4 regions of the Sphingobium sp. ZW T5_29 genome follow, and region 3 is predicted to be linked to each of the others. Evidence: predicted binding sites of a transcription regulator. Region 3 holds the regulator's gene; each other region holds the start of a gene.

Region 1 (2,201 bases), on a different contig from region 3:
GGGCCGGAAAGCTCGGGCAAGACGACGCTCGCCCTGCACGCCATTGCAGAGGCGCAGAAGACGGGCGGCGTAGCGGCCTTTGTCGACGCCGAACATGCGCTCGACCCCGCTTATGCCAAGAAACTGGGCGTCGATATCGACGAATTGATCGTGTCGCAGCCTGATACGGGCGAACAGGCGCTGGAAATCGTCGATACGCTGGTGCGGTCGAATGCCATCGACGTGCTCGTGATCGACTCGGTCGCGGCACTGGTGCCCCGCGCGGAAATCGAAGGTGAAATGGGCGACAGCCATGTCGGCCTGCAGGCGCGCCTGATGAGCCAAGCGCTGCGCAAGCTGACCGGCTCGATCTCGCGCTCGAAATGTCTGGTGATCTTCATCAACCAGGTGCGCATGAAGATCGGCGTCATGTACGGTAACCCCGAAACGACGACCGGCGGCAACGCGCTCAAATTCTATGCGTCGGTCCGGCTCGACATCCGCCGCACCGGCCAGATCAAGGATCGCGACGACATCGTCGGCAACGCGACCCGTGTGAAGGTGGTGAAGAACAAGGTCGCACCGCCTTTCAAGCAGGTGGAATTCGACATCATGTATGGCGAAGGCATTTCCAAGATCGGCGAAATCCTGGACCTTGGCGTCAAGGCCGGCGTGGTCGAAAAATCGGGTGCCTGGTTCTCCTACGATTCCGTCCGCATCGGCCAGGGCCGGGAAAACGCCAAGACCTTCCTCAAAGGGAATCCCGAAATGGCCGACCGCCTGGAAAAGGTGATCCGCGGCAAGACCGAGGAAGTCGCCGAAGCGATGATGACCGGACCCGAACCGGAGGATGACGGCGAATAAGCGCCGGGCGCGGCCTGACAGCCGCTTCCTCACTCCTCTGAAAAGGCCCGCCCGCGCATTTACGCAGGGCGGGCCTTTTTACGTGGCCTTTCATCTCACCCCTTTTGCGGCTCCTTTTGCGCTGGATAAATCTGGCTTTTGTCCGCTTCCTTCGCGGCGTAGAGGGCTTCGTCTGCTGCTTTCATGGACGTAGCGGTACGCCAATATACGGACGCTCAAACTTCCGTTTCCCGAACGGCTCCTTCCCTGCGGCACTTCCATTGACAGGCTTTCCTATAAATCCGAAAAGAACATATAGAGAACATTCATATGGTCGAGTCGGTGAAGACGCTTGCAGCCCTCAGGCGGCAGATCGCATCGCTGGAAGGAATTCCGGTCGCGAAAGCCGGTGCACCCGTTGTCACGGGGCATGAGCCCTTTGACCGGGCCATGCAAGGCGGCCTGGCGCGCGGCCGCGTGCATGAGCTGTTCGGTAGTGACGAAGATGAAGGAGCGGTTGCCGGTTTTTCGCTGATCCTTGCTCATCTGGCGGCGGGGGATGCGCCCTTATTTTGGCTGCGTGCCGCCAAGGGAGGGGTGGCGCAGCCCTATGGCCCGGGGCTGGCGGCGTTGGGGATTGATCCATCCCGGCTGCTGATCGGGGTGATGAAGGATGAGGCGTTGCTGTTGCGGGCGGCAGTTGATGCGCTGCGTTGCCCGGCGCTGGGAGCGCTCGTCATCGAACTGCGTGGGCGCGCGCCCCTGCTGGACCTGACCGCCAGCCGCCGTCTGGCGCTGGCGGCGGAGACGTCGGGGGTGACCGCCTTCGTGCTGCGGATTGGCGGCGATCCGGTGCCGAGCGCGGCGGAGACACGGTGGCGGGTGGAGGCTGCGCCATCCGTGCCGTTGCCGGGCAATGCGCCGGGCATGAGCGCCTTTTCGCTTAGCCTGCTGCGCCGCCGTTCCGGCCCGGATGGCATTACGTGGCGGATGGTGTGGAATGCCGAGCGGGGAGATTTTGGAGAAGAGTGCGATGAACGCCATGAGCATGGATGGGCCAGCGGAGGACGCGCTGACGAGGCGGCGCTACCTAGCGCTGTGGTTCCCCTTCCTGCCGGTCGACCGGCTGCGCATCGCGCGGCCTGATCTGTGGCAAGCGCAGGCCGGCGCCGGGCCGGTTGTCATCATGGAGGCCGTGCGCGGGGCCATGCGCCTTGTGACGCCGGATGCCGATGCGCTGGCGTTGGGCCTGAGCGCGGGCATGACTCTGGCCGATGCGCGGGCGCAGGAGCCGGATCTGGTCAGCTTCGAAGCAGATCCTCATGCCGATCAGGATTGGCTGGAGCGGCTGTGCGACGGATGCGCGCGCTATACGCCTA
Region 2 (2,201 bases), on a different contig from region 3:
TTCACGCACTAGCGCTTCGACCGGCTCCAACTGTTCCAGTTCCTTGCCACCCGTTTCGATGTTGAGGTCGCGCAACTTGCGCCCGGTGACCAGCACTCGACCTTCGAAACTACCGACAAACGCGTTATAATCACCCACGGCCCCCGTCAGCCGGTTGCCCAGTTTCCGAAGCGAAGTCGCCGCGCCCGCCAGCCTTTCATAAAGCTCCTTGCCCAGTGCGCCGATGCGCTTGGCCTCGTCAGCCATTTTTTCCTGCCGCCATACCGCCGCGACTGTCCGGGCGATTGCGATCAGATTAGTCGGGGTCGCGAGCAATACCCGTTTGGCAAAGGCGTGATCCCATAGTCGAGGATCATGTTCCAGCGCGGCGGACAAGAAATGCTCGCCCGGCACGAACATGATCACATAGTCGGGCGCTTCATCAAACTGGTCAGCATAGCTTTTTCGCCCCAGCGTATCGACATGGGCGCGCATTGCGTTGGCATGGGCCGTCAGCAGCCGGTTACGTTCATCCTCACCTTCGGCTCCATAAGCATCCTGATAGGCGTTGAGTGATACCTTGGCGTCAATGACCAGCGATCGCCCTCCCGGCACGCGGAGGATGGCGTCTGGCCGCAGCCGTCCATCCTCGCCCTCAACGCTCACTTCCGTGTGGAAATCGACATGTTCCGATAGGCCGCAGGTTTCCAGCACGTTGCGTAACTGCTGCTCGCCCCAGCGGCCGCGTGCCTTGGGAGCATGCCGCAGCGAATCGACTAGCCGCTGCGCCTCGGCGCGCACCGCTTCCTGACCGGTGCGCATGGATTCGATCTCGCCGCGCAGGATGCCATAGGCTTCGGTCCGCTGCTGTTCGATCTGCGTGATTTTCAGGTCGTAGCGCTGAATTGTCTCATTGACCGGATGGAGCAGTTGCTTGAGTTGCGCTTCGCTTTTCTCATGCGCCTGCGTCATCCGCTGGTCCGCACGCTCCAGAAAATGGGTCTGCGCCTGTTGCAGCAGCTTGCCGCCAATCTCGCTGAACTGCGCGGAAAGCTGTTCCTTGGCATCCTTCAATGCGACAATCTGCGCCTCGAACGCTTCGGCTCGCGCCTGCGTATCGGACCGTAGGGCAGCCAAGTCGCGGCCCGCCGCCTCGCGCGCCGTCCGTTCCTCTTCCAATCGTCCCGCAAGCTCAGCCGCCTGCGCCGCGCGATCCTGCGCTACCACCAGTTCCTGCAAAGCCGCATTGCGCTGTGCCGTGATACTGTCCAGCTTCGCGGTAAGCTCCGTCTTTTCAGCGCTGGCAGTGGCAAGGGCCTTCCCCCGCAGCAGCCACCCGACCCCAATCCCAGCGAGCGAGGCTGCAATAATCAGCAGGGCGATCAGGCTGTCCATAATGTCACCTTCTTAGAACGAAAGGTGAACCTAGCGGTCAGCCTTGGTCGCTGCAAGGCTTCTGCATTAGTCAGCCCAGAAACATAGGGCCGAGACCGCCAGATGAGCGTCACGATGGACGCTGTCGATATGCATCCACGGCAAATCAGCGTGAGATCACTCCCACTCGATCGTGCCGGGTGGTTTGGACGTATAGTCGTAGACCACGCGATTGATGCCCTTGACCTCGTTTATGATGCGGGTCGCAACGCGGCTCAGGAAGGCGGCGTCGAAGGGATAGATGTCCGCGGTCATGCCGTCGGTAGAGGTGACCGCTCGCAGCGCGCAAACGCAGTCATAGGTGCGATGGTCGCCCATCACCCCGACCGTACGCACCGGCAGCAGCACCGCGAATGCTTGCCAGATTGCGTCGTACAGCCCGGCGTTGCGGATTTCCTCCAGATAGACGGCATCGGCCTTGCGCAGAATGTCGCAACGTTCCTTGTTGACCTCGCCAGGGATGCGAATGGCGAGGCCCGGTCCGGGGAAGGGATGGCGGCCGACGAAGACGTCCGGCAGCCCCAATTCCCGGCCCAGTTCGCGCACTTCATCCTTGAACAGCTCGCGCAACGGCTCGACCAGCTTCATGTTCATCCGTTCGGGCAGGCCCCCGACATTGTGATGGCTCTTGATCGTCACTGACGGCCCGCCCGTGAAGCTGACGCTCTCGATGACGTCGGGATAGAGGGTGCCCTGCGCCAGGAAGGCTGCGCCGCCGATCTTCCTGGCCTCATCCTCGAACACGTCGATGAAGGTTTTGCCGATGAACTTGCGCTTGGCTTCGGGGT
Region 3 (2,201 bases):
CGTTGGGCGGGGCTGGTTCCAGTCACCCTCGGCGCCGCCGCGATGCTCATGGTTTCACCGCCTGAAATATTGATCACCAGCGATGGCCGCCATGTTGCCCTGCGTTCATCCGGTGGAGAGATGACCCTGCTTCGCGAGCGGGCGGGAAATTATGTGCGTGACATGATGGCGGAAAGTGCTGGCTCCAGCGGTGTCATGGGAGCCTTGGCCGATTTGCCGGAAGCGCGTTGCTCAACGGACCTGTGTGCGGTTCAGGTGGAAGGAGGCGGGCGGTCATGGCGATTACTACTGACGCGAAGCAACGTGCTAGTCGATAAAGCCGTATTCGAACGCGATTGCGCCGGTGCCGACATTGTCGTCGCCGATCGCCGCCTTCCGACATGGTGCCGACCGCGCTGGCTGAAAGCAGACCGGCAACTGCTGACACGGACAGGAGGGTTAGCCATAGACCTGGACCAGCGCCTGGTGCACAGCACGAAAATAGCGGGCGATGCGCACCCCTGGATCGTCCAGCCCGTCAGAAATCGTCGACCAAGGGCGGACGGTCAGTTATAGCGCCGCAGAAGTCCGGCCAGCTTGCCCTGAATTCGTACCTGACGTGGATCATAGACTTGTGGAGCATAAGCTGCGTTAGCCGGATCAAGCCGCACGTTGAGACCTTCGCGATGAAAATATTTGAGCGTCGCTTCGATCTCGTCGATCAGCGCAACGACGATCTGCCCTTCACGCGCCACTTCGGTACGCTGGATCAATGCGAAATCGCCATCCAATATGCCTGCCTCGGCCATTGAGTCACCTGAAACCTCCAGCGCATAATGATCACCTGATCCCAGCAGCGCCGCAGGCACGGACAGCATGTTCTGCCCTTCCAGCGCCTCGATCGGTACGCCTGCGGCGATACGACCATGTAGTGGAATGTCGATCACATCGTTGGCTGCAATCGGCGCTTTGGCAACGAGTTGCGGCTTGGGAGGGGCCGCCTTTGGCGCACGATGCATCGCTTCGGGCAGTTTTAAAACTTCCAGCGCCCGCGCCCGGTTGGGCAATCGGCGAATGAAGCCCCGCTCTTCAAGCGCATTGATGAGCCTGTGAATGCCAGATTTGGATCGCAGATCGAGCGCTTCCTTCATTTCCTCAAACGAAGGCGAAACTCCGCCTTCGTCCAGCCGATTTTGAATGAAGCTGAGCAATTCCTGTTGTTTTGGCGTCAGCATGCCTGCTTACCCTCTATGGAACGGATGGGGAACGCATAGGAAACGTAAGGAGCCAAGTCAAGCGGGCCGAGCGTTAAGCGTAACGATGGGAACGTAGCGATGTTGTAGCCGTTTCATGACTGCCTTTCCCAAGGCGTGAAATAGGAGAGAGAGAATGGCGAACCAAGATAAACAGGGTAGCGACCAGCGCCGCCAGCAGGGTGGGGACCGCTCCAGCGAGGGCGGGCGTCAACACCAGCAGGAAAACCGGCAAGGCCAGATGGGCCAAGACCGCGGAAAGAATAAGAGCGGCCAAGACAAGCAACAGCGCTAGGTCGTCTGATGATCGTCTAATGGAGGGGCCGCGCTGCGGCCCCTTCTTCCATCATAATGGAAGGATTACTACCTGTTCACCTGCTGTCGCAGGCGCCGATGCAGCAGCGCGCAGAATCAGGCAATCGGCTTGGGCAAGCGAAGAGGCCGCCGCGCTGTCTTGTGAAGAAAGGCACGTCACCCCTGCAGCATCGCGATAGGCGCGCAAATACTCATCGCGTTGTCCCGTTGCAGGAAGCGGCTTGGCGAGTAGCGCCGTAGATGTCCGAGGAAATGGATCAGACGCTCCTGCCATATGTCGGACCAGCGGGGACAGGAACAAGAGCGCCGTGACAAACGCCGAACCCGGATTTCCTGGTAACCCAAGAAATACTGCGCTCCCCAATGTGCCTGCCATCATCGGCTTACCAGGACGCATGCGGATTTTCCAAAACTCCAAGTTGCCGCCAGCACGGGTGAATGCCGGTCGCACAAAGTCGTGATCGCCCACGGACGCGCCGCCGGTCGAAACGATAATGTCGGCCCCGGCGCAGCGTTCCAGGGCTTTGGTCATCGCGCGGAGAGTATCGGGCACGATTCCCATGTCCATCACGTCGCATGGCAAGCTGTTGAGCAGCGCAGCGATCATCGGGGCGTTTGACGAAGGCAAGGCACCGGGCGGCGCTGGCTCACCGG
Region 4 (2,201 bases), on a different contig from region 3:
ATCAGCAGAGAATGCGCCCATCATGGTTACTGGAAGCTTAAGCGCGAACCCTGCCGACCATCACAAGGAATCATGTTTCCTTGTGCGGTGCAACATATAAATATTCGAATGTGTAGAATGATCTGGCCTATGTGATGCTTGGCTAGGCGACAGCGCGAACGGTCAAAAGCGGGACAAGGGAATGACAGCCCCGCTCTTGAGCCAGTCGTCATTCGGCCCGCCGTTCCAGCACCGCACCGATCATCTTGCGCCATATCGCCACATCGCCAGCTTCGGCCATGTCCGCGTCCGGCTCCCGCAAAGTATGTAGAATCGCATAGGCGTCGTCCACATGCTCGCGCCATTTGGCGTCCACTGCGCTTGATGCATGGGGATTGTCTCCCTCGCCATTCAGGCTCAGTTGACGGCCTGCCAGAACGCGGGCGATGCGTTCAATCGCGGGAGTGGCGGAAGTTGGCATGAAACAGGGTTCCTCTCTCCGTTGGAGGCGAACCGTCCGGTCATGCAACCGATCCGGCTCGACCTCTTCGCGATCATATCAGCATTAATGGAACCGTCCATCAATCCTGCTCGTCTTCCTTATATCCTGACGACGGAACAGGGTGCCCGTCGTCGCCTGGCGTGGTCGCCGCGGGCGGATCGGACGCATCCATCGAATCCCTCAATCCTTCTTCCAGCTTTTCTTCCGGCGTCATGGCATGGTCCTGGGCGTCGGTCGGTCGTTCTTCATGCGCCTCTTCGCGGCTGTTGGGCCTGATGTCAGTCTTGTTGGTCGTCATCTCATTCTCCTCGCGCCGTCATTTATCGTCCTGGCGCTTGCCCTTATGAAACGGATAGTCCCGATGCCCGGTTCCCCCCGCTTGCGGCTTAGCTGCCCCGCGCCCATATCCCCGCGACGACGGCTTGCCCCTCAGGAACAAATCTGGAACAACACGCCCCATGAGTCTGACCACTATTTCCGTGCGCGGCGCGCGTGAGCACAACCTCAAGGGCGTGGACGTCGATCTTCCCCGCGACAGCCTGATCGTCATCACCGGCCTGTCGGGTTCGGGCAAATCGTCGCTCGCCTTCGACACTATCTATGCCGAAGGTCAGCGCCGCTATGTGGAGTCCCTCTCCGCCTATGCCCGCCAGTTCCTTGAGATGATGCAGAAGCCCGACGTCGAACATATCGACGGCCTCTCCCCCGCGATCAGCATCGAACAGAAGACGACCAGCCGCAACCCGCGCTCCACGGTCGCCACCGTCACCGAAATCTACGACTATATGCGCCTCCTCTGGGCGCGCGTCGGCATCCCCTACAGCCCCGCGACCGGAGAACCCATCTCCGCCCAGACCGTCAGCCAGATGGTCGACCGCGTCATGCAGCTTCCGCAAGGCACCCGCTTCTACCTCCTCGCCCCCGTCGTCCGCGGTCGCAAGGGCGAGTATAAGAAGGAATTGCTGGAATGGCAGAAGGCGGGCTACACCCGCGTCCGCATCGACGGCGCAATGTACCTGATCGAAGACGCCCCCGCCCTCGACAAGAAATACAAGCATGACATCGAAGTCGTCGTCGACCGCCTCGCCGTGGACGCCGACATGTCCACCCGCCTGGCCGACAGCTTCGAACAGGCGCTAAAGCTGGCGGATGGCCTCGCTTATGTGGATTTGGCTGACGGCACGGTCGCCGACCTCACGTCTCCCCTCCCGCAGGCGGGAGGGGCCGGGGGTGGGCCAGCGCCAACACCCGGAAAGATGAAGAACGCCGAAGTCCCCGCCAACCGCATCGTCTTCAGCGAAAAATTCGCCTGCCCCGTCTCTGGCTTCACCATCCCGGAGATCGAGCCGCGCCTCTTCTCCTTCAACGCCCCGCAAGGCGCCTGCCCCGCCTGCGACGGCCTGGGAGAACGCCAAGAGTTCGACCCCGAACTGGTCGTCCCCAACGAACATCTCACCCTCAAGAAGGGCGCCATCGTCCCCTGGGCCAAATCCAACCCCCCCAGCCCCTACTACATGCAAGTCCTAGGCTCCCTAGCCAAGGAGTTCGGCTTCAACCTCGAAACCCCTTGGCAGGACCTCCCGCCAGAGGTCAAAATCATCATCCTCCACGGCACCGCAGGCAAGCCCGTCACGCTCAAGTTCATCGACGGTAAAAAATCCTACGAGGTCAAGAAACCCTTCGAAGGCGTCATAGGCAACCTCAACCGCCGCCTGCTCCA

What was found. Region 3 encodes LexA, which represses DNA repair genes until DNA is damaged. Its sites were predicted from a motif close to GTTCCNCNCTTGTTCT; they were not measured.
Region 1: a site for LexA is predicted at 1,131-1,146, ahead of ACI3KQ_RS04530 (ImuA family protein). Genes of this name have one in related genera too.
Region 2: a site for LexA is predicted at 1,389-1,404, ahead of rmuC (DNA recombination protein RmuC). Genes of this name have one in related genera too.
Region 4: a site for LexA is predicted at 914-929, ahead of uvrA (excinuclease ABC subunit UvrA). Genes of this name have one in related genera too.

The regions. Positions count from the first base shown of each region.
Region 1 covers NZ_JBJDRM010000004.1:135,393-137,593, reverse strand. The annotation lists gene recA (recombinase RecA) at 1-843, shown strand, start outside; gene ACI3KQ_RS04530 (ImuA family protein) at 1,153-1,968, shown strand; gene ACI3KQ_RS04525 (Y-family DNA polymerase) at 1,865-2,201, shown strand, end outside.
Region 2 covers NZ_JBJDRM010000004.1:193,186-195,386, reverse strand. The annotation lists gene rmuC (DNA recombination protein RmuC) at 1-1,374, opposite strand, end outside; gene guaA (glutamine-hydrolyzing GMP synthase) at 1,531-2,201, opposite strand, start outside.
Region 3 covers NZ_JBJDRM010000010.1:81,069-83,269, reverse strand. The annotation lists gene ACI3KQ_RS10260 (ComEC/Rec2 family competence protein) at 1-555, shown strand, start outside; gene lexA (transcriptional repressor LexA) at 546-1,214, opposite strand; gene ACI3KQ_RS10250 (molybdopterin molybdotransferase MoeA) at 1,579-2,201, opposite strand, start outside.
Region 4 covers NZ_JBJDRM010000001.1:285,113-287,313, forward strand. The annotation lists gene ACI3KQ_RS01405 (hypothetical protein) at 209-460, opposite strand; gene ACI3KQ_RS01410 (hypothetical protein) at 561-779, opposite strand; gene uvrA (excinuclease ABC subunit UvrA) at 940-2,201, shown strand, end outside.